Hahella sp. HNIBRBA332: one gene and its partner. The protein of the gene in region 1 interacts with the protein of each later gene in a pairwise test. Links are inferred from orthologs where the notes say so. Each region holds a gene or a part of one and is shown in the gene's direction. Other genes may lie near its edges.

Region 1 (12,294 bases):
AAAGCGATCAATACGTCCGCCAGTATCCAGAACCTTCTGCTTACCAGTATAGAAAGGGTGGCAGCTGGAGCATACGTCAATGTGAATATTTTCACACAGAGTAGACTTGGTCTTGATAACATTACCGCAACTGCAGGTTGCAGTAATTTCTTTATATTCCGGGTGAATACCTTGCTTCATAACCTTACCTCGCTTAAAACCTGCCGCTACCCGAACCCTGAACTTGTCGGGCACCGCAATGTTAGGCAAACTAGCGCACAACCAATTTGGCCTGTGGAAAAGACGCGTGATCATACCAGATTGTGAACAATTCACAAGCATTAGATTCCTTTAATCTGAAATGTCAACCTCTTTCGTAGTAAGCGTAGCGCTGCCAGTCCCCCTCCGCCGACAATTTGACTATCTCCCGTCACAATCCACAGATCTCAGGAAAGACTACTCGCCGGGCACGCGAGTACAAGTTCCCTTCGGACGCAGGAGCCTGACTGGGGTTGTACTTGCCATTTCCAACGAATCAGAACTGCCAGTATCCCGGCTCAAACCCGTCGCCAAAATACTTGATCGCGCACCATTGATTCCGCCTGTCATCCTCCAGCTATGCCAGTGGGTCGCCGATTATTATCACGCCCCAATCGGCGAGGTCGTGTTAGCCTCCCTCCCTCCGCCGCTGCGCACGGCAAGCACTGATGCGCATATAATCAATTCTTTGCAGGAGACTTACTGGTCAGTTTCCTCGTTGGGTCTCACAGCAGGCAATGCAGATCACCTAATACGAGGCGCCAAGCAAAAGCAGTTGTGGAGCGTGCTCTCACAAAGAAAGTCCATGCTGCAAGGCGATATCACCGCCCAAGGATACTCTCTAACCCAATTGCGCGCCCTTGGAGAGAAAGGGCTGGTTCAATCGCATTCTTATATTCCTGGGGGGAATACCGCCACACCTCAAATTCTTGCGCCGCCGCTGCTCAACCGGGAACAACAGGATGCTCTCAACACGATCGTCTCTAAGCCAGACAGCTTCCGCACTATATTGTTGAACGGAGTCACCGGCAGCGGAAAAACAGAAGTCTATTTGGCCTGGATTGCACTCGCACTTACCCAACGCCCTGACAGTCAGTTTCTTGCTCTCGCGCCGGAGATATCACTCACCCCTCAGTTGAGACAACGCTTCGCTTCTCGCTTTGGCGACAAGGTGGCCGCTTACCACAGCGCTCTCACTGATAAAGAACGCATGCGTGTGTGGATAAATGTTCTGGAAGGTCGGACGCAAATAGTCATTGGCACCCGCTCTGCGGTGTTTCTCCCCTTCAATGATCTGGCCGGCATTATCGTGGATGAAGAGCACGACAGCTCATTTAAGCAGCAGGACGGCGCTCGCTATAACGCGAGAGACCTTGCCATATTGCGCGCCAAAGAGCACAGTTGCCCTATCGTATTGGGCTCCGCCACTCCCTCGCTTGAGTCACTCATGAATGCCCGCGGCAGGCGGTATGAGTCTATTTTATTGCGACAACGAGCCGTCAACGCCAACACGCCGAGCATCAGACTGCTGGATATTAAGAGCCGACCTCTGCATGGCGGAATATCCCCTCCTTTATTAGAAGAGATAAAACAGCATTTGGCTGAACAGCGCCAAGTCATGCTGTTCATCAATCGCCGAGGGTTCTCCCCTACATTAATGTGCGTCGAATGCGGGTGGCTGGCGGAGTGCCGGAATTGCGACGCACGTTTGACCTATCACATGAAAGCGGCCCAACTTCGTTGCCATCATTGTGATAGCACTTACCCACTCCCAACATGCTGCCCAAAGTGCAAACAAGACTCCATTAAAGCCGTCGGCGCCGGCACGGAGCGCACAGAGGAGTTCTTGGAAGCGACATTTCCCGATACGCCCGTCATTCGTATCGACCGCGACACGACTCAAACCAAGGGCAGTCTGCAGGACAAGCTCCACCAAATTCGCAGTAACGAGTCCTGTATCATTGTCGGCACTCAAATGTTAGCGAAGGGACATGACTTTCCTAACCTGGCATTGGTCGGAATTATTAACGCCGACAGTGGATTATTCAGCAGCGACTTCAGAGCGGCGGAAAAAACAGCGCAGCTGCTATTGCAGGTAGCGGGAAGAGCGGGGCGATCCACAGTGGAAGGTAAAGTCATCATTCAAACCTTGTTCCCGAGCCATCCTTTACTTCAGGCCATCGCCGCTCAGGATTACAACGCCATTTGCGAAGAAGAGCTGTTTATTCGCGAGTCCGGCAGGCTCCCCCCCTTCACTAGCATGGCCCTGATTCGAGCGGAAGCCCCCACGCTGGAGGCGGCGTTAGGAGGACTCTGGACGCTAAAAGAGTCTCTCATGGAGCTGCAGCAGGTTAATAGCGGTCTGCAGATTGAGATTCACGGCCCTTTCCCTAGCGTAATGCAGCGAAAGCAAAACCGCTTCCATGCAATCCTGTGGCTATTCGCTCCTCAAAAAGCGGAGTTGCGCCAGTTTCTGAAGCATTGGTTACGATATAACGAGGGAATAGCGACGCCCTCAAATTTTAGATGGTTGATTGACGTCGATCCGCTGGAAACGCTCTAGCATGCGGTTGCGAGTTGTTTCTGCGACATGGATAATGGCGAGTTTGACGAGGGTTGCGCCGAGAGAGCGGCTATCTCAGGATTATGCGCTGGAAAGCAAAACCTGCCTTTGTCGGACCTTTCACTGTATTAACAGACTGACTAATCTTAGGTAAATGAGTAAAAAAGCCGCTACAAAGCAACCTGAAAAGAAAATTTCACCTTGGGTTTGGTTTATCAACCTGGGTTTGGCTGCCGCCTTTCTCTATTTTTTGTTCTACTTGAATTCTGTGCCTGCAACCAAGTTAAATACAGGAATCCCCTCTTCCGCGACGGCGCAAACATCCAAGCCCAACTCATCCGCCAATGTCGCCAAAACAGAAGTCAAAGAGTCGGACGAGCCGCGCTTCAAGTTCTACGACATGCTTCCGGAAACGGAAGTGGTGGCCCCCAAAGTGGAAGCCTATACACCTAAAAAGTCCAACGAGGCGATTATCTATATGCTGCAAACAGGCTCTTTCAGAGAGTTTGACGATGCAGAAAAACAGCGGGCGACCATTGGATTTCAGGGCCTAAAAGCCCAGGTGGAAGAAGTGAAACTTTCCAATGAAAATGTTTGGTATCGAGTGCAGGTCGGCCCATTTTCGTCGCGCTCAAAGATGAACAGCGCCATGGACCGTTTGGTCGCCATCAACATTCAACCGTTGGTGAAGAAGCAAAAGCGGGAGAATTAATCCCGCCTCCTGTCCGTATTGCGCCGCGCTGCCAAGGCAATAGGCGCATCGCCTTGACTACGACTATTTTCTACTCACCTACTTCCTTGAAATAGCCGTCATCGGCTCCATATACCTTTCCTTACGGTTATTCATTCAATCGCCTGGAGAAAGGCATGACCACCATTGTTTCAGTCCGTAGAGACGGTAAGGTCGCCATGGGTGGCGACGGCCAGGTATCCCTGGGCAATACAGTTATGAAGGGGAACGCCCGCAAAGTGCGCCGCCTCTACCACAATAAAGTAATCGCCGGTTTCGCTGGTGGCACCGCTGACGCATTTACATTGTTTGAGCGTTTTGAAGCCCAGCTGGAAAAGCATCAGGGCAATCTCGTCAGAGCCGCCGTTGAACTCGCCAAAGACTGGCGAACCGATCGCGCCTTGCGCCGCCTGGAAGCCCTGCTGGCGGTTGCAGACAGCAAAGCTTCACTGATCATTACCGGCAACGGCGACGTAATAGAGCCGGAGAATAGCTTGATCGCCATTGGCTCCGGCGGCCCCTACGCCCAAGCTGCAGCGCGCGCACTACTCGAAAATACAGAGCTTGAAGCGACTGATATCGTTAAGAAGAGCCTGGCAATAGCGGGGGACATCTGCGTTTTCACTAACCAGAACCTGACGCTGGAAGAAATTGACGGGACTCAGACTCCCCCCACTGTGTAAGAGAAGGTTTAAACAATGTCGTCCATGACTCCCCGTGAAATAGTTCAGGAGCTAGACAAGCACATCATAGGACAAGACTCCGCCAAGCGTGCGGTTGCAATCGCACTGCGCAATCGCTGGCGTCGCATGCAGATCGATGAAGGCCTGCGTGAAGAAGTCACTCCCAAAAACATTCTGATGATCGGCCCTACCGGCGTAGGGAAGACTGAAATCGCCCGGCGTCTGGCCAAACTGGCTGATGCGCCATTTATAAAAGTAGAAGCCACCAAGTTTACAGAGGTGGGCTATGTCGGCCGCGACGTAGAGTCCATCATTCGTGATTTAGCGGATATGGCCATCAAGCTTCTACGCGAGAAAGAAATGACGAAAGTGGAGAACCGCGCGCTGGATGCCGCCGAAGAGCGTATTCTGGACGCCCTGCTTCCTCCCGCACGTTCATTCAACAGCGATGCGCCGGTGGAGAAAGAATCCGCCGCCCGCCAGGTATTTCGCAAGAAGCTGCGTGAAGGCACGCTGGATGACAAAGAAATAGACATTGAAATCAAGGCCACGCCGGTCGGTGTAGAGATCATGGCGCCTCCCGGCATGGAGGAAATGACCAGCCAGTTGCAAAGCATGTTCTCCAACATGAGCGGCGACCGGAAGCGCACCAAACGTATGAAAGTGGCGGAAGCCATGAAAAAGGTCAAAGACGAGGAAGCCGCCAAGCTGGTCAACGAGGAAGAAATCAAGCAACGCGCCCTGCGGGCGGTTGAGGAGAACGGGATTGTCTTTATTGATGAAATTGATAAGGTCGCCAAACGTTCCGAAACCAGCTCCGCCGACGTATCCCGGGAAGGCGTACAGAGAGACCTGTTGCCGCTGATCGAAGGCTGCACCGTCAGCACTAAATTCGGCATGCTGAAGACAGACCATATCCTCTTCATCGCTTCAGGCGCGTTCCATCTCGCCAAGCCTTCAGATCTGATTCCAGAGCTTCAGGGGCGTTTGCCCATTCGCGTGGAACTGGATGCGTTATCGCCCAGCGACTTCCAACGTATTCTGACCGAACCGAATGCTTCGCTTACTGAGCAATATGTCGCCCTGATGAAAACCGAAGGTGTGGACATCAGCTTCAGTGAAGGCGCCATCCAGCGCATCGCGGAGATCGCCTGGAAGGTAAATGAGAAAACTGAGAATATCGGCGCCAGAAGGCTGCACACCGTTATGGAAAAGCTGCTTGAAGAAGTCTCCTTCGCGGCGGGCGATAAAATCAGAGATAGCTTTGAGGTCACCGCTGAATATGTCGATGAGTGTCTGGGAGAACTGTCGGAAGACGAAGACCTCAGCCGGTATATTCTCTAATATTTCCACAGGAAACAGCATTAATGTCTGCCACTCAGGCCCCTATTCCACGGCGAATCCAACTCCATCAGCGCTCGGCTACGCTTGAGTTAAGTTATAGCGAAGCGGAAACCTACGTGTTGGAAGCGGAATTTTTACGTGTACTCTCGCCTTCTGCGGAAGTGCGAGGGCATGGGGGCAAGGGTGCGGTGTTACAGACCGGCAAACGCCTTGTGCGCATTGATGGCGTAGAGGCCGCAGGCAATTACGCATTAAAGCTGACATTTAGCGACGGCCATGATAGTGGTATTTATTCCTGGCCATATCTATATGACTTGTGCCAAAACAAAGAGCGTTACTGGGAAGGTTACCTCACCCAACTACAGGCCGCCGGAAGCTCAAGAGATTAACCCCCGAATCCCTGCCTGCTTTATTGACAGACAAATAGCGCGATTCTATTTATCTGCAAAAGAAAAAACCCTTCGTCCAAATGGGGTTTGATAGGAGGGGGAAATCGGACGAAGGGTAAAACCTCAAATTATATTCTTAGCGCTCTGCAATAAATCCGCCACCCCTTCAAGGCTATTGCCGATCCGGCTTAAGTAGCTGACATTATTGCGCTTTTCATTCGCCACGTAGACTGGCAGCATTTCACCATAAAGGCTCGTACTGATAGTCCTCTGCTCATCTTCAAGAATATCTCTACGAATGGTGACGCCGTAGGGCGCAAACTGCTCTGACAATGCGTCATACCGGTGCAGCAAGTCCTGCCTGGTCATCTGGTATGCATGCTCGCAAACAATACGGCGCGACTGGAAACTGAAGACATTGGAGAAAAACAGTTTAGCGTCATAACGGGCCGGCTCAAACAGCACGATATCCGCATCAGGATACTCGCTTTCATACATCGCCATTCCAGCGCGCATGCGGGAGTAAACCATGGTTCTATATGTCTGCGACCAGATGTTCGGCATCCCTTTGTTCAGCAAGGCGCCCTGAGCCATGGTTCCAGCTTCCACTGCCTGCTGAACGTCTATGGGCACGACCGGGTTTATCGCCAACACCAAATCTGCGCCATCCTCCAACGCGACGGAAGCATGCATCCCCTTCCGCAGGATACCGTCGACATAGTGTCGACCGTCAATCTCCACTGGCGTATAGATACCCGGAGCGGCGACACTGGCTTGCACCGCTTTGGAGATAGGAACGTGATCGTAACCGGGCGAGCCAAAGCGAACGGCGTCGCTGCTCTCAAGGTCCGCCGCAATCAAATACAAACGGCGACTGAGTTTTCTGAAGTCATTGGTTCGCCCCAACAGACTGTAGGAACGCTCAAGGTATTCATGCAAACCTTCGTTTTCAAATAAACCGGAGGGGGCCGCCTGCGCAAGAATCGTCATGGCTTCCAGCAGACTTTGATCGCGAGGGTTTTCGATGAATTTTGCGCAGGCTTCCATCACCAGCCCAGGAATCGAAACAGCTCGACGTAGATATTCGCGTAAAGCGGGTCGGTAAAATACGCCGGGGTGAAAGGGGTGCACATCCGCTTCGTTTTTGACAAATATTCGGCACATCTGCGCCGTGGTCATCTGATTAGCCAAATTCGCTGCGACGAATGCGCCTGCGCTAACGCCGACATAGACGTACAGGTCGTTGAAATCCAGTCCATCTAATGCCTCGTCCAGAGCCCGCAAAGCGCCAATTTCATAGATGCCGCCCAGCGCGCCGCCGCCTCCCAATACCAGCCCGATCTTGGGGCCAGCCTTATTTTTCTCAGGGATTGCCGCCATTAGTTCTCCAACCTTTTAATTTCAGCTCATGCTTGATAGTGCGCGTAATCACTGCGCAGATGGCTTTTCTTGTTATGTGACTTAATTCAAACGCTAGCAGACGGAATTAGAATATTCATACTAAATAAACGTCGTCACGAAAAGCCTCACATGGCGTTATAACGACGCATTTTCCTTTATTCTATCGACACTTTGACGCGTTTAACGCCCAGGCTCATTAAAGCGCCTTTCAGAGTGGTTCGTCACTGAGACTTTGGTTTAGCCGATTAGTTTTGCCGCACCGGACGTGTAAGATGCTCAAACCCGACCTCTTTCAGCGCAAACTCCAGTGTACTTTTTATCACTTGAGGGCTATCCATTATCAACAGCCTGCGTAACAGGTCTTCCGCCCAGCGCAGTGAGATCGAGCGCAGAACGGATTTTACTTTCGGCAGGTTCACCGCATTCATAGACAGCACATCATATCCCATCGCCGTCAGCAGAATGGCGCCGCCGGGATCCCCCGCCAGTTCTCCGCATATGCTCGCCTGTTTCCCGACGGCATGGGCGTCGCAGGCAATCTTATACAGCGCCTGTAATACAGAGGGATGGAAAGAGTGATATAAAGACGCAACGCGCGGATTATTGCGATCCACCGCCAACATATACTGAGTCAGGTCATTGCTGCCTACGGAAATAAAGTCCACTCGCTCAGCAATCTCTTTGACCTGAAAAATCGCGCTGGGCACTTCAATCATTACCCCCACTGGCGGCATCCGCACATTAGCGCCTTCTTCTCTGACCTCGTGATAAACACGATAGATCAAGTGCAACGCTTCCTCTATCTCCGAGATATTGGAAATCATGGGAAGCATAATGCGCAGATTATCCAGGCCTTCGCTGGCCTTCAGCATCGCCCGCACCTGCACCAGGAATATCTCCGGGTGATCCAGCGTTACGCGAATGCCGCGCCAGCCCAGAAAAGGATTTTCTTCACTAATCGGGAAATAGCTCAACGCTTTATCGCCGCCCACATCCAGCGTACGCATGGTGACCATGCTGGGCGCAAAGGCCTCCAGCTGTTCACGATAGCAATCCCGTTGTTCCTGTTCACTGGGAAAGCGGTCATTGATCATGAAGGGCACTTCCGTGCGATAAAGCCCAACCCCTTCTGCACCATGATTCAAAGACCGCACGACATCGGTCATCAAGCCTGTGTTGACCCATAGCGTCATGTGATGGCCGTCTTTGGTGACGCAGGGAAGATCCCGCAGCTCTTCCAGGCCCTTTGATATTTGCTGCTCTTCCTCAACGATTGAGTTGTAGTAGCTCAATAGCTCTGGAGACGGATGGCTGTATATTTCGCCGTTATAGCCATCGATGATGATATCTCTGTCATCCAGCTTGTTAATGGGCATATCTATAACGCCCATTACGCACGGCAACCCCATCGCTCTGGCGAGAATCGCCACGTGGGAGTTACCAGAACCCTGCACCGACACCAACCCCAACAGCTTCTCGCGAGGCACCTCGCCCAACATGGATGGCGTCAGCTCTTCACTGACCAGAATGGTGTTTTCCGGATAGTCGCGCTGCTCATCAATATGCTGTTTTTGCAGATAAGCCAGAACTCTCTGCCCCAGGTCTTTGATATCGACGGCTCGCTCCCGCAGGTAAGCGTCATTGATCGCCTCGAAGTGACGCACGTATTCCTGCACGACAACTTTAAGACTGCCCTGAGCCCAGTTGCCCTCTCGAATGAAGTTTTTCACCTCACCGCTCAGCGCATTGTCATCCAACATGCCCAGATAGACGTCAAACAAGGCCTGCTCTTCCGGTCTCAACTGCGTAGACAGGCGTTCGCCTACCTCTTTGATATCTTGCCGCACTGCTGCAACCGCAGAGTCAAACAGCGCCATCTCCGCTTCAATGTCTGTGCAGGGCTTTTCCGGTACGGCTTTCAGGTCAGCATGAGGGAATTTGACGACACATTTACCGATGGCGACGCCTGACGCACCTGCGACGCCTTTAAAACAAATGTCCCGGGCTTTCTGTCCAGTAAAATTTAACCCGGAGATAATTCCCGTCGCCTCCCCATGAGCGATAACCGCCGCGAGCTGAGCGGAGATAGTTACCAGGAAGGCTTCTTCACTTTCATCAAACAGACGACTGGCCTGCTGCTGAACAACCAATACGCCAAGTACTTTACGGTGATGAATAATAGGAACGCCGAGGAAGGACTTATACTTTTCTTCGCCGGTTTCAGGGAAATAACGATAACGGGGGTGGGCTGGCGCATTGTGCAGGTTTAAGGGCTCTTCACGCACCCCCACCAATCCTACCAACCCTTCGGAATGCCCCAATTTAACCTTACCGATAGACTCAGGATTCAGCCCCTGGGTAGCCATTAAAATATAGTGATTGGTCTCTGGATCCAGCAGATAGATGGAACACACCTCAGTGTCCATCGACTCATGTACGCGTTTCACAATAAGCTCCAACGCCTCTACCAGATTCGGAGCGGCGTTGACTTCTTGTACAATACTACGCAATACACTCAGCATAGGCGGGACGCTTCAACTTTCCTCACGCTTGAACAAGACCGGGGCGAACTCCCTCATCGCCCGTCGATACACCTCTCGTTTGAAGGATACTACCTGCCCGAGGGGATACCAATAGCTGACCCATCGCCAGCCGTCAAATTCAGGTTTGTCCGTGTAATTCGTGCAGATTTCCGATTCATCCGCCAATAACTGCAACATGAACCACTTTTGCTTTTGCCCCACACACACGGGATGAGAGTCATAGCGAATCATTTTCTTCGGCAGGCGGTAACGCAACCAGCCGCGAGTGCCAGCGACAATCTCCACAGCCTCGGGCGGCAGCCCCACTTCTTCTTTTAGCTCTCTGAACAGAGCCTCTTCAGGCGATTCGTCTTTCTTAATGCCGCCTTGGGGAAACTGCCAGGAGTCTTGTCCAATACGTCTGGCCCAGAACACTTCACCACGAGGGTTGCACAGTATGATGCCGACGTTGGGACGGTAACCTTCAGCGTCTATCACGAACTGCCATCCTTATAATTTTTTTCAACATTGTTCCACAATTGAACAGCTGTATACAAATTAGCTTTACTTTAAGGGCTTTTAGCTAACTCTTCTAATAATATATTAGGATTTAGTCAATAAATAACAGAATGTCACCCCGAACGCCCGTCACGCCTCGTTTCCGCTACGGTTGGCCGCTACGGATCAATTTCCTTTATAGTGTACAATTCCCACGCCCATCACAGAGGAGTTTAAGCATTGGCTCTAGCTATTTTTGATCTGGACAATACTCTCATCGCCGGCGACAGCGACCACGCCTGGGGCGATTTTCTGGTTCACAGGGGAATTGTCGATCAGGAAGACTTCAAACGCGTAAATGACGAGTTCTATCAGGACTACCTTAAAGGTCAGCTGGATATCTTCAAATACCTGGGGTTCGCCCTGAGCCCCCTGACCCAGCATCCTCTGGAGCAATTGCATCAGTGGCGAAAAGAATTCGTCGAAGAGTCGATTCGCCCTCTCCTGCTTCCCAAAGCGCTTGAGTTACTCCGTAGTCACCGCGACAAAGGCGATTATCTACTTATCATCACCGCCACCAATCGCTTCGTCACCCAGCCTATCGCCGACCTGCTGGAAGTCGATGAGCTAATCGCCACGGAGCCTGAGTTCATCAACAACCGGTATACAGGCAAAGTCAGCGGCACGCCGAGTTATCAGACCGGAAAAGTGACGCGTCTGCGTGAGTGGTTGCAACACAACCCTTATGATCTGTCAGATGCCTACTTCTATAGCGACTCCCACAACGATATTCCCCTTCTGGAGCATGTCGGCAATCCTGTTGTAGTGGATGGCGACGAGCGTCTATTGCAAACTGCTCGCGAGCGCGGCTGGGAAATCATGAGTCTGCGCCCATGAGAGTGGGCGGACGTCATATTGCGATCCAGCTATTCTTGCTGTGCATCGCATTAACTGCCTGCGATAAAAGCACGGAGCGGAACTCTCCAACTGAATCCTCAGCCCCGCAGCAGAGCGCCACGCCACTCACCGCACAGGAGCAGGCTGACGCCAAAGCGACGGCAGGAGCAGTTGTGTCGCCACTTTGGAGCGCGGCGACGGAAAAACATGACGTCGCCCTGCACGCGATTGAAAAGTTGAATCGAGGCCTACAGCAATTTATCAGTGCGCCGACGCCAGACTCCCTGAAGGATGCGAGAGAGGATTGGATGCAGGCGCACGCGGCGTTACAAGAACTCAAAGTGTGGAGCCAATTGCCTGCAGCGAAAAACTACCTCAAGCACAAGGCGCCTGGAGCGCCATATAATCGCGCGTCGCTTCTGGACGCTGCGCCGCTGTTGGGCGGCTACCTTGACGAAGTGCCCGGCTACCCGAAAAGTGGACTGACCTACGCGGAAGATCTTGAGATAGGCGACGCAACGCTAAGTGAACAGCATCAGTTTGCGGACGAATACTATCTGGTTTACGGAATGCATCCAATTGAGTTCATGCTCTGGTCGCATAGCGATCCTGCACAACAGTCCGCTCGCTTTATCGCGAATGCCGACGCCCCTGATACAGAGCGCCGACGCGAGCTTCTGCGCTTGCAGGGTGAGCGTCTGCTACAGGAAATGACTGAGTTCACCGCCGCTTGGCGGCCGCCTTCCGGAAGTATCTTCCTGAAAGGAAAAAGCATGAGTCAGATGGAAGCAGTGCGGGAAGCCAACCCTTGGCTAATCGCTTTAATCGACTTTATTGACCGAGAAGTGGTCAGCGCCTTGAAGCCTAAAGAGGGCGAACCCGGCTGGCGGTTTCAGGAACACCTGGAGTTCAGTCAGGACGCCGCCCATTTTTGGCGTGGACGAATGAAAGCCATGCAGCCGTTTCTGACTGAGCCCGCATTGTTTACGGACGCCCAGACTCGCAACAGTCTGAAGGAGCTTCGTCTTAAACTGGAGGGCTGCCTGACGGCATTGAGCGCTACCGCCGAGGACAACCAAGAGCAAATAGCCATTTGCGAAAATCAGGCGCTGCAACTTCGAGAACAAATCATTATCCGGTTCGCCGGAAACTAAGTCCGCATTCTTATGGCCGGATGACTCCGGCCATCATACCCTCCAACCAACTTTTACAAGGTCGGCGTAACACGCAGCAGCATGGCCTTGATGTA
Region 2 (12,192 bases), 230 kb from region 1 along the record:
TACAGCCGGTCATTATATAAGTACGGAAACAGGATGGGCAAAGCGACAGCGAATCGATTAATAAGTGGCTGGTCAAATGCTACAATGTGCGCTTTTTGATGGACTGGTACGGTAGTTAAATGCAAAAGACGCAGAGGTTTATGCCCCAGGAGCGCCGCGCTGTCTCGGCGCTGGCTTCGTTATACGCCATGCGAATGCTTGGGCTGTTTATGGTGCTGCCGGTTTTCATGGTGTTGGGCAGAGAGCTTGAGGGCGCAACCCCAGCGCTACTGGGTCTCGCCATAGGCGTCTATGGCTTGAGCCAGGCTGTCATGCAGGTGCCTTTTGGGGCGTTGTCTGATCGTTTTGGTCGAAAGAAGCTGATCTTGATCGGTTTGGGGTTATTCTGCCTTGGCAGTGTCGTGGCTGCATTAAGCGATCATATCTATGGCGTTATATTTGGTCGTCTGTTGCAAGGAGCGGGAGCTATCGCCAGTGTATTGATGGCGCTGCTCAGTGATTTGACGCAGGAAGAGAATCGCACCAAGGCCATGGCGACCGTGGGAATGACGATTGGGCTGTCATTTGCGTTGGCGCTGGTTTTAGGACCACTGATTTCGGGCTTTGCGGGATTATCTGGACTGTTTTGGGCGACGGCGTGTATGGCGTTGTCAGGAGTGGTTTTGTTGTATAAAGTGCCGACCCCGTTACAGCAGCGGCGTAACCTGGAAACGATAGTTCTTGGCTCCGCCTTGCGGGATGCCTTTCAGCATAAAGAGCTGATGCGCCTGAATTGGGGGATATTCTCGCTCCATATGATATTGACGGCGATGTTCGTCGCAATGCCGGTTACATTGGCGGATAAATTTAATATGGCCGCGGATCGACATGGCTGGTTTTATCTGGCGGTGATGGGCGGGGCTTTTGTATTCATGATTCCGCTGATCATCATCGGTGAGAAGAAGCGGCTTTTGCGGCAGGTTTTCATTGGAGCGGTCTGGTTATTGGCGGCCGCACTCATGATTGTAATGAAAGCGGGGAACGACTTTATCGGGTTTACCCTGGCTGTATTCGGCTTTTTCTTGGCTTTCAACTTCTTGGAAGCGACTTTGCCCTCTTTGGTCAGCAAGGTGGCGCCTGCGGGAATGCGGGGAACAGCGATGGGGGTGTACTCCAGCTCGCAGTTCTTCGGCGCCTTTCTAGGGGGCGTCCTAGGTGGACTGGCCTACCAGAAGTTTGGTTTGATGGGGGTGTATGGTCTTTGTACAGTGATGGCGGTAGTATGGGGCGGAGTGTCCCTGTTCATGCCTGATCCTCCCTATACAGCGAGTTATGTGCTGTCGCTGCAACCGTTTAATGTGGACGCAGCGGATAAGATAGCGCAGGAACTGACGCAAATTCATGGTGTTGAAGACGTCACTCTGGTGATTGAAGAACACTTGGCGTATTTAAAGATTGATAGACAGCGCTTTGATGAGAAAGCGCTGGTAAATTACCCTCTCACCGCCCAGGTTGAGGGATAACGTTTGGAGAGCGATATGGCGCGTGGTGTAAATAAAGTAATTCTAATTGGTAATTTGGGTAGCGATCCGGAAACACGTTATACCCCCTCCGGCAGCGCGATTTCCAACCTGAGGTTGGCGACTGACGAGAGTTATAAAGACAAGCAGACGGGACAACTGGTGCCCCGTACGGAATGGCATCGGGTTGTGCTGTTCGGCAAGTTGGCGGAGATCGCCGCACAGTACTTGAAAAAAGGCTCCAAAGTATATATTGAAGGTCGCCTGCAAACGCGCAAATGGCAGGACCAGTCTGGACAGGATCGTTACAGCACAGAAATTGTTGTAGACATGCAAGGCCAGATGCAGATGCTCGACAGTCGCAGTGGCGGCGGTGGTATGGATAACTCGCAAGGTTACAACGACGGCTGGCAGCAATCCGCTCCTTCCGGCGATAACTATGGTGGCGCTCCAGCTGCTGCGCCTGCGGGTAATTATGGCGGCGCTCCTTCGAACAATTACGGCGGCGCCCCCAACAATAACTATGGCGCGTCCAGCGGCGGTTATTCCGCCCCGAATCAGGCGCAACAACGCCCGCAACAGCCTCAGCAACCAAAACCGCCCATGCCAGAGCCTATGGACGACTTTGACGACGATATTCCCTTCTGAACCGGAAGCTAAAGAATATTTAAGATATAGAGCTGTGACAGCCTGACTTGAAAGCCCCATTATTTTGGGGCTTTTTTGTTTTTGCGTCTGGGTGAGGAGAATCAGGGCCATGAAAATCGCAGTATTATTCGGCGGCACGAGCGAGGAGCGGGACGTCTCAATCGCCAGCGCCGCGCAAATTATTCCGACGCTGCGTAGTCTGGGGCATGAAGTGTTTTCTGTGGATACCGCCACTGGGCAGTTATCTGCAGCGGAGGAGGTGCGACTACTGCAAGCCGGTGTGGCTCCAGAGCCTCCGTCTACTTCAGTTATCGCCGATGTGCGCGGGCGAGCCATTGCTTTGTCTGCGGAGGCTTTCAATATCCGTGACGTTGATGTCGTTTTTCTAGCGTTGCATGGCGGCGCCGGAGAAGACGGGCGGATTCAGGCGATGCTAAATCTTGCAGGCCTGGCGTATACCGGCAGCAATCATATTGCGAGCGCGGCGGCTATGGACAAGGACCTGAGTAAGCGCTTATTTCGGGCCGCGGGCGTACCCACGCCGGATTGGCTGATGGCGCCGGCAAGCAGCGATGAGGTCGCGAAGAAATTAGGTTGGCCTGTGGTGGTCAAACCCAGCAAGCAAGGCTCCACCGTCGGTTTAAGTGTAGTGCGTGAAGAAGCTGAACTGGCGGGGGCGATAGCGCTTGCAAGTGAATACGACGATGAAGTCATGATTGAAAAGTTCGTTCCCGGACGAGAATTCACGGTTGGGATATTGGAGGGGAAAGCATTGCCGGTTGGCGAAATTATCGCGCCTAACGAGATCTTCGATTACCAAGCCAAGTATCAGGTGGGCGGCGCCCGTGAAATATTCCCTGCGGATATTTCCGAGGCTGACGCCGTCGTCATGCAGGAAATTGCATTGCGGGCTCATGCGGCGCTGAAGCTGGGCGTGTACAGCCGGATCGACTTTCGTATGGAAGATAACGGCGCTCTGTGGTGCCTGGAAGGGAATTCGTTGCCGGGGATGACAGCGAGCAGTCTATTGCCGCAAGCGGCGAGGGCCGCCGGAATTGAGTTTCCTGAACTTCTGGAGCGAATCTGCCGCGGCGCTGTGACCTGATGTCTAGCAGGTGGCCGAATATGAGCCGCTGAACAGGGGCTGTGGCGAATTCAGAGGAGGGCGTGCGGCCAAATCCATCGTTATATTGTGCCATAATGCTGAAGACAGGCCGTCAAGGCGTGACGGCCTTATTAGAAAAATTAACGGCAAAAAACAAGGGAGTAGGATATGACTACAATTTTGGATATTGCAAAAAAGGACTTTGAGACCGGCACGGAATATCAAGTGGAATTGATCACCAAGGAAGGCTCAAAAAATGGTAAGCCTTCGCCATGTCTGGAAGTATGGGAAAGAGCGCGAGGGACGCGTACGATTCTGGGTAGAGTCTTTCAGATTGATATGGAAGAAGCGCTTTATCATGCCTCCAAAAATGGCGCTGAAGAAGTCCTCATCGGTAAACGCGGTAAAGATGACGACGCTTTTTCAGAAGGTAAGATTGTGCTCGAAGGCGGCGCCCCCGCGAAACTGATGTTGGCGCTGAAAGTCACATCTTCACCTACCCCGGAAGTGAAAGAAGCAGCTTATCCCTGGTAAGTCAGCTCGCGTCCTCAAGGCGAAGCGGTGTAGTCTGACGCTTCGCTACCCCCTGTAAATCTCCCCTACCTCTGATGTGACTGAATCCAATGCAAATCCACCAACTCACTGGATTCCGCCAATAAATCTCCCTCATGAGAATACAGTTGAATCATGAAAGGGCGACCCGCCAGTACATCCTGAGCAGTTTTCACATCGGTGTGATAGCCATCGTTATTGGCTTTATCGGCTAGCGCGGTAATGAGGATGGCGCGCTCATTTTCCCAGTCGAAGCCCGCCAACGTTTTCAACTGCTCACGAAAAATCTGACCGTCGCTTTGCGCCGCGACCAATACCGCATACTCAATTGGGAATGCTTCCCCGTAACAAGTATGAATGTCTTGCCGCAGACTGGTGATTCGGTACTCGCAAGAGGATGCGTCGTAAAAGCGGACAGGTTGATAGTACGTGGCGCAACCCAGAATGCTGGCGTTCAAGGCGATGGCCAGCGCCAGCTTTATTATGCTTCTCATATTGTCTTTCCTTGGTGTGGTTTAAGGCCTCCTGTCGCATCGTTGTTGCTGTGCGACAGGTATGCTTTTTATTGGCTATTTTAGCGTTGCATATCTTTATAAAAGAAGACTGTGACTCACTCGCTGCAACATACCCTGATGAATTTATTGCTGTTTGTTGGAATATGGTTACAGCCGGCGCTACACCCCCCGTTTTTACAAACCGTTTCTTTTTTGATCAGTTTCATCCTTATATGATGCCCTCGCCAAATGTCCGTGTTCAGGTAGTTGCGGGCGATGGATTGCATGTTTGCCGGTCAGTCCGGCGCTGAAGTTATGGGATGAACTATGTTGTTGCGAACTTATCAGTGGTCTGTCGCTCTGATGCGGTCAGGCGTCATGGCGGCCAGATTATTATTAGCGGCTCTATTTTTGACTCTATGTGCTTGTGGCGGCGGTGGCGGAGGAAGTACAGGTAGCGGCGCCGACTCAAATGGGGAGATTGTGGATACCCAAACCGATCCCACGGCCAGCATAGATTCAGATAACCCGGAGCCAACAGGCAGTGTGGATAGTGATGCCGGTCAGGACGACATCATCGACGATCCTGGTGAGCCTGAGTCACCTAAAACCTACGAACTTGCCGGTATCTATTGCAGCTGTGGTCCGACTACCAGCACCACCTCCTCGGTGTTTAATAATATCGATGAAGCGGCTTATCTGGATGGCGTATTGGTGCGCATTCCCTGGGCGGAAATGGAGCCATCTCCCGGCGTCTATGATTGGACATTGCTGGACCAGCAGTTGGCCAAAGCCAAGGCGCAGGGGTTGCATGTCACCTTCGCGCTGTTGAATGGATATGCTGCGCCGGCCTGGCTGGAATCCGAAGGCGCGGACATGCTGGATTACATCTTTCGCAGGGACATTCCCCGGCGTCTGCCGATTCCCTGGGATGAAACCTATCTGCATTACCTGACAAAATTTATTGCGGCCTTGGGCGCTCGCTATAGCGGCGAGGAGGCATTGCAATTGGTGCATATGACCAACTCCACTACCAATGGCTTTGAAATGCAGTACTTTTTTGACGCTCAGGCGGAAGCGGACTTCTATGCGAAAGGATACAGCGAGTCTGCGTTAGTAAGCTCTTGGAAGCGAATTCTGGATGCATACAGCCAAGCTTTTGACGACACTCGTCTGGATCTGGATGTGCATCCGGTATTGGGTTCGCCGACTGTGGCGGAGCAGGTTGTCGCCTATGGGCAGGCCTCCATTGGCGCGCGCTTTGGCGTATTTGCGGCTTGGTGGAGTCGTCGCAATGCGGAGGTTGCGTACCCGGAAATGTATAGCCTGCTGTTGTCCGGCGCTGCGTCCAGCTTTGCCGGCGTGCAATTGGTCGGCACGGCCTCAACCCGGGCTTATAACGAAATTACCCGGGAAGACTTGATCGACGCCATCAAGTTCGCGCTGCAATCGGGCATTTACTATATCGAAGTCTGGAATCAGGACTTATTGAATACGGATATATCGCCTCAAATGGGCGGCTTTCACACCAGTGTGAACAATGCGGTCAAGTAAGCGGCGAACCCGGAGGCTCTGCCTCCGGGACCTGTATTGGAATTAGCTGGGAACGGCGTTCAGGGTACGGGTGTGAGCGCTTTCCGGCAGCAATATTTTCAGCGGCGGCATGGCGTCTATCTTGGCGGCGACATCGCCGTAAATCAGCTGCAGTCCTTCAATGATGCGTGAAGGCTGGTCCACCCAGGAGGAATTGCGACGCTTTAGTTCGAACGGCTCCTCGCACTGGAAAAACTCCAGCACTTTGTCGATAGTCGAACCCAGGCTCTCGTACTTAATCAAAATAGTCGGGTGTTTGGGGGACAGATTACTGACCCAGTTATCAAACTGGCGCTCGATATTGAACTCATCCACGCCTCTTTCCAAATACTCTTCCAGCGTCATGCCGCGCAGCGAACGCGCCGGAGTAGGGCTGTTCACGTTCATGGCTTTCGCGTGCATGTCCTGATAATTGCGGCGAAACAATGAGAGCACAGCGTCGTAAGGATTGCCGAACATGTAACCGAGTCGAATATCGACTTCATCGTCATACACGGCGGGCGTATAGGCGTGTTCGCGGATGGTTTTATCGGAGATGGAGCCGATATGGCGCGCCAGAGCAGTGGAGCCGACGCCGCCCATTGAGCACATGGCGCAGCGCACGGCGGCCTTTTTACGGAACAGTTTCACTCGGGAGAGGAGTTGCGGTATGTCCAACATAATCGTGTCCTTGTCAGTGGTTGTGAGTTCCAGTTCAGGCGGCGGTTTCGCCGAATATCGCGTCTTCCACGATACCGCAGATAATGTGTCCGATCATGATGTGGCATTCCTGAATTCTTGGCGTATGCATGGAGGGAACGTTGATGACGTGCTCCGCCAGGTCCTGCACTTTGCCGCCGGAACCAGCGAAGGCGGCGGTGATCAGGTCCATTTCCTTGGCGCTTTCCAGGGCGACCAGAATATTCTTGGAATTACCGGACGTAGTGATGCCGATGAACAGGTCGCCGGGTTTGGCGTTGGCCTCCACCTGGCGTGCGAAAACCCGTTCGTAGCCGTAATCATTGCCGATGGCCGTCAGCATGGAGGTATCTGTCGTCACCGCCAGCGCCGGCAGACCGGGACGATCGAATTCAAAGCGGCTGACGAATTCCGCCGCGATATGCTGCGCGTCCGCCGCGCTGCCGCCATTTCCCGCCAGGATAACCTTGTTGCCCCTTTTATAAACCTCCACGCAGACCTGACCCAGACGGAGCACTTTCTCCATCAGCGCCTCGTCTGCGAGCAGGCGTTGTTTGACTGCAATCGAATCTCTGATGCGTTCTTTTACATAGTCCATGTCAATGTTCATTGGTCATCCTCCTGGTTGTCCGGGCTCAATCACTGAGCGCGGAAAGGGTTGCTTCCCGCTGTGGAAAGAACTGCTCTGTGTGGGCGCATAAAAAGTCGTAGTCTTCGGGTATGCCGATATCGATAAACGGACCGGCTTTGGTGTAGGCGTATAAACCTCCGCCCACCAGCGCCGGAAAGGCGGTTTGTTCGAAGGAAAACGCGCCTTGTTGGGGACAATGTTTATGTAAGAACTCGGCGCTGAGGAAATAGACGCCGGCGTTGATCAGGCCAGGGCCGGCATTCGGCTTTTTCTCCTCAATCATAATCACTTTGCCGCTGTGCTTGTGTACGGTGAGCTTACCGTAGCGAGAGCAGTCGGGTTGCAGCGCGGCCAGCATGCCGTTGGTGAACTCACTGCGATAGACGGAGGAAATAAAGTCCTGTAAGTCGGTGTGACAGAAGCTGTCTCCATTGAGCACCAGATAGTAAGGCGCAGGATGTTGCTCCGCCGCCATACGAATCGCGCCGCCGGTGCCCATGGGCGCTTCCTCGATCACGAACTTCAGGCGCTGGGTGGCGCGGGGGTGTTCTTCGAAATGGCGGACGATGTGCTCGCTTTTATAGCCGAGAGACAGCACGATATCCTGGATATTCTGGCGCTCCAGCTGATCCAGCAGCAGCTCCAAAAATGGGCGATCAGCCACCGGCGCCATGGGTTTGGGCAGATCTGCAACCCGCGAGCGCAGCCGGGCGCCTTTACCGCCGGCAAGAATGATGCAACGTACATGCGTTGCTCTAGCTTCCATGTTCATTTCATTCCCCTTGTTTATTTCTGCCATAAAAAGAGTCTGGCGTCGTAACTCTCGTCCACCACGCGCATGCTGCGCTGGACGAATTGCAAGGTGTCCGCGTCGATGACCAGCGTCATCGCATTCCAGGGGGAGGCCACCAACCAGACCCGATTATTCTGGTTCAGTACGTCCTGTAGCTCCCTGTCGCTGCGCAGCACCACCGTGCCCAGGAATTTGTCCCGATAGAAGGGCGAGTCCAGGTTACGGTCGTAGACGATCTTGCGATCGGTAATGGTTTGCAGGAAATAATCCGGCGTAATGCCGGAATACAGCTTGGTTGGCATCGGCGCCATGCTGATGACTTTATCGCCTTCGCGATAGCCCTGTTTCAATGTGGCGGACACCTTGCGGTAATCCACGCCGGCGAAACCGTCCCGGTAATCCGAGCGAAATCCCAGATGTCCCAGGTTGCCGATGCTATAGAAATGGATCAGATTGGAGTTCATCGACATCACCGCCATCAATAAGAGCGCTGCAAGATTGAAACTGGCGATCGCCGTCGCTGCGGGGGCTTTCACCCGGGCGGTGAGGCGCGTTACGTCTTTTATCAGAAACGTCAAAATGGCGCCGACGCTGATAATGAAAAACGGGTAGATAAAAAACACATAGTGGGCGTTGTAAAACAGCAAAAAGTTGCTGAGACACAGAAGCGTAATAAGGAACACCAGATAATAAAAACGCAGTGTCGGACGCTTCCACGCGTAGTAAACGCCGAGAAGATATACGGCTCCGGTGATGAGATGCGTTTCCATGCCAAAGAAATTGATGAAGTAAAACCCCGGCTCCCAACTGTCTTTCAGAAAACCTAACTGCGGCAGACTGACATCGCCTTTGCCGGAGCCCAGCATCAGGTGCGGCTGTTGCAGCGCCACCCGGCGCACGCCTTGTGCGACCAGGGTTAAAATCACTAGCAGATACATTACCCAGAGATTGCGTTGGAAGATCCAGGTCAGATTGTCCCGTTTGAATATAAGCACGATGACGGCCATGACTGGGAGCAGGAACCCAGAGCCTTCCCAGCTCAGATAGGTCACGGTGAACAGCGCCCAGACTAATAACGCGAAACGCAAACGAACCCGTTCCTGCTGTAACAGATGGTAGACCGCCGTGGCGGTGAGCAAAGTGAAGAACTGCGTCTGCGCCGGGTGAAATGCGTTCTGCGACCAGTAAATGGACCAGGTTGAAAGGCTGTATAAGAGCCCGGCGATAATCGCCGCCGCCAAGCCAAATCGGCGCAGGCTGATCCAGAAAATCAGACCCAATACGCCAGTGGAGAATAGCAGCGCCGGCAGACGTAGGGTGAACTCGGAAAAGCCGCCCAACTTGACCGATAGCGCTAAAAAGTAAGGCACCAGTTCGTAAGTGGCCAGCGGTACTTCCATGGTGCTGACGTAGATATAGGGATAGCCCTTATCCAACACACCTTCTACAAAACTGGCGATAGTGGCTTCATCAATGGTAAGCGCGCGCGCCTCCAGGCCGCCTACGCGCAAACTGAAAGAGAGAGCAATCAGCGCGGTGGCGATCAGCATGATCACCGGAAAGGAATTAGCCTTGGCGCGCATTAGCGGCCATTTCATCCATTGCGACCCGGCGCGGCTGTTCATAGGCTTTCCTCCAGGATTCTAGAGGGAGCGCCCGCGGCGCCAGTATAAGCGGCGGCGCCGTTAATGTGACTGGTTGCAAAGCGTGCTGAGCGCAACTGCAGGGCGCACAAGGCCTGCCCCAGAAGCGCAGCGCCGAACAGCGCGGTGACCACGCCTAAATTAAACAGGCTGTTAGTAAGCAGACGCGCGTCCAGGGCGAGGGCGCACAGCAAGGCGCCGCTGCAGGTGACGGAGGTGAGTAACAGGTTTATCGCTGTGACAAGGCGGGGCAAACTTCCCAGCGCCAACAACAGAGCTGTGCTGGTGAGAATGTTGAGCAACAGCCAGATTGCGCACCATTTCAGCGCGCGCAGGATCAATTCGGGGTAACGGGTTTGCCGCATAACCTCCAGGCTGGGGTCTTCGAAACGGATCAGCGCGCTTTCTGCTGACTCCGTCGATATCTGGCGGATGTGCGGCGTATAGGCTGGGCTCTCATAGTTCGCCGGCGCATCCGTAGCGCTGACTGGGCTGACGCGCCAGTCTATGCCGGGAAAGCTGATGAAGCGATCGTCGCCGGTCTGCACGATCGCCTGTAACCCCATTCCCAGCGCCGGGTCGCAATCCGCGAACACCTCAATTTGATTGACAGGCGCAGTACGCAGGGGCTGGAACACATTGATGACTTTGATTTGCGGGTAGTCGCTGGCGTAGTCGCCCAGGCGGCGTTGATTGACGTTAACCTTGAAGGCGCCGTTGCATTGCGCCATCAACCAGGCGTTTTGCAGCGCGGTGCGGGAGAAGGGCAAGGTCAGCACAAAACGGGCTTCCGACGCTTTGTCGCCGGCGCCGCTGCGCCAGATCGGCTGCAGCGCGCTGGTGCGGCTCCACAGAAAATAGCCGTAATCCACATTGCCGCTGATGGCGGGCGGTTTTAGCTCGCTGGCTAAATGCGGCGCCCGCCAGTCCGCGTCATAAAAACCGTATTGATACCAAATCCGGGCGTCGGCGCCGCCATTGGCGGGGGTAAAGGACGCTTTCCAGGCGTTGTCGCTGACTAGCCGCTGTTCTTGCCCCTGGCTGTCTTGCACGCGCAGGGAAAGTATCATCGCCGGCGCGCCGCCGAGGGTGGACTTTTCCACCCGAACGGCGATGACGTTTTTACCGGGGCGTAGGTATGACTCCACCGCGCCCAGCCAGATTGGCTCAGACGTGGCGGCGGATTTCACCGCGATTTCCACGCCATTGATATAGAGTTTGTAATTCTCCGTTCCCGCGAGCTTCAAGAAGGCTTTGTAGGGCGCGGCGCGCACGATGAATATTTTGCGGAAATAGCTGACGGCGCGGGCGTCTGGCGCGGTGATCCACTGGGCTCCGTCCCAATTCAAGCGCACGCCTTGCCGGTTCTTCAGCTCCAGTGCGTAGGTGGTCATCAGTCCCAGCAACAGGGAGAACGCCAGCAACGCCGGAAAGATTTTGCGGCTCGCCTGCAGTCCCTGTCGCGCGCTTCGCCACAGCATGGTCATGACCCACTCAGCCCGCGCACAGCGCGCAGATTGCGCACGCTGTCCGCATCAATGGAAAGCTGGAACGACTGCCGCGCCTGATCTACTTTACCCATCATCATCAGGCATTCTCCCTGGGTCGCCAGCAGGTCGGCGCGCAGGCTGGAGCCTTGAATTCGTTCGAGCGAAGCGGAAACGCTGGACAGGCAGCTTTCCGGCACGCCCTGGCGGATATAGGCGAGACTGGCCATCGCCCGCAGGGTGTCGCTTTCAGGATAGACCCTCAGCATTTCCTGCAACGCCAGCAAGGCCTCATCCCATTGTTCGTGACGGTAGTTACGACTGATGACCCGGTCAGTCAGGATGGTGAGACGGCGTTTGGTATGGTGCGCCACATAAGGAAAGAACTCATCTTCGCGGCGGTGTTGCAGGGCCGTATGCAGCGTGTCCAGCGCTTCCTGGCGCTTGCCTGCGGTTTCCAACTGCGCCGATTGATAGAGCGCGGCGGCGGGGTTTTCCGGTTTGAACACTATGGCGTTCAATTGTGAGAAAAGCCGGCTGGCCTGCTCGGAGTAAGTCAGCAGGGGATCGAGCTTGAAAGCGATGACCATGGCGCCAAATGCGGACGCCGGATTACCCTCAGTCAGACGCCACTGCGCGTCCTGCCTGTATTTCGCCGCCTGCATGGGCGCATAGAGCGTCAACGCCAGCGGGGTGGCCAGTATGAGCAGCGCAATGGGATAGAAGCGCAGGCGCGCCTTGGACAACGTCATCATGAAGAGAATGGCCGCGGCGCCAGTGGATATATACCAACCCCATTCCAGACACAGAAAGGCCAGCTCCAGGCGGCCGCCCAATGAATCAAAGTTGGCGGTGTCGGGCAGGGCGATGGCCTGGCCCTTATTCGGCGTGAAGAAGGAATTGAAGAAACGCTTCAGCGTGCGATAGTCCTCAATATTGTCGGCGTAGGTTGGCAAGGTATGGAGGTCGAGGGCGACGAGGTAACCGGGAACGCACACCAGGAACGCCAGGGCGAAGGCGGCGCTCGTCAAAGCGAGATTCGGTTTATTGAAATGGACGCTGATCGCCA

The links.
Region 2: the proteins of O5O45_RS30270 (region 1) and ssb interact in binary tests that used the Escherichia coli proteins (3 or more experiments, as listed by UniProt). The link is inferred for Hahella sp. HNIBRBA332 from one-to-one orthologs.

The regions. Positions count from the first base shown.
Region 1 is NZ_CP132203.1:6,793,723-6,806,016, reverse strand. Bases 1-2,960 are described here. They hold O5O45_RS30270 (primosomal protein N'), read left to right. Parts: upstream 1-340; coding sequence 341-2,581; downstream 2,582-2,960. Other genes in these bases: O5O45_RS30265 (SPOR domain-containing protein), read left to right, coding at 2,850-2,960; rpmE (50S ribosomal protein L31), read right to left, coding at 1-180. In the rest of the region: more of O5O45_RS30265, read left to right, coding at 2,961-3,293; ATP-dependent protease subunit HslV, read left to right, coding at 3,449-3,994; hslU (HslU--HslV peptidase ATPase subunit), read left to right, coding at 4,010-5,338; O5O45_RS30250 (gamma-butyrobetaine hydroxylase family protein), read left to right, coding at 5,362-5,727; O5O45_RS30245 (patatin-like phospholipase family protein), read right to left, coding at 5,851-7,107; ptsP (phosphoenolpyruvate--protein phosphotransferase), read right to left, coding at 7,374-9,650; rppH (RNA pyrophosphohydrolase), read right to left, coding at 9,663-10,148; O5O45_RS30230 (histidinol-phosphatase), read left to right, coding at 10,389-11,045; O5O45_RS30225 (imelysin family protein), read left to right, coding at 11,042-12,199; O5O45_RS30220 (class I SAM-dependent rRNA methyltransferase), read right to left, coding at 12,253-12,294.
Region 2 is NZ_CP132203.1:6,572,792-6,584,983, forward strand. What follows is about bases 475-3,332. They hold ssb (single-stranded DNA-binding protein), read left to right. Parts: upstream 475-1,517; coding sequence 1,518-2,147; downstream 2,148-3,332. Other genes in these bases: O5O45_RS29305 (MFS transporter), read left to right, coding at 475-1,502; O5O45_RS29315 (D-alanine--D-alanine ligase family protein), read left to right, coding at 2,257-3,252. In the rest of the region: more of O5O45_RS29305, read left to right, coding at 120-474; O5O45_RS29320 (hypothetical protein), read left to right, coding at 3,421-3,786; O5O45_RS29325 (hypothetical protein), read right to left, coding at 3,852-4,298; O5O45_RS29330 (beta-galactosidase), read left to right, coding at 4,782-5,852; O5O45_RS29335 (hypothetical protein), read right to left, coding at 5,895-6,551; O5O45_RS29340 (D-sedoheptulose-7-phosphate isomerase), read right to left, coding at 6,586-7,179; O5O45_RS29345 (nucleotidyltransferase family protein), read right to left, coding at 7,205-7,966; O5O45_RS29350 (glycosyltransferase family 39 protein), read right to left, coding at 7,987-9,618; O5O45_RS29355 (hypothetical protein), read right to left, coding at 9,615-11,117; O5O45_RS29360 (tetratricopeptide repeat protein), read right to left, coding at 11,120-12,192. UniProt on the Escherichia coli protein: Plays an important role in DNA replication, recombination and repair. Binds to ssDNA and to an array of partner proteins to recruit them to their sites of action during DNA metabolism. Acts as a sliding platform that migrates on DNA via reptation.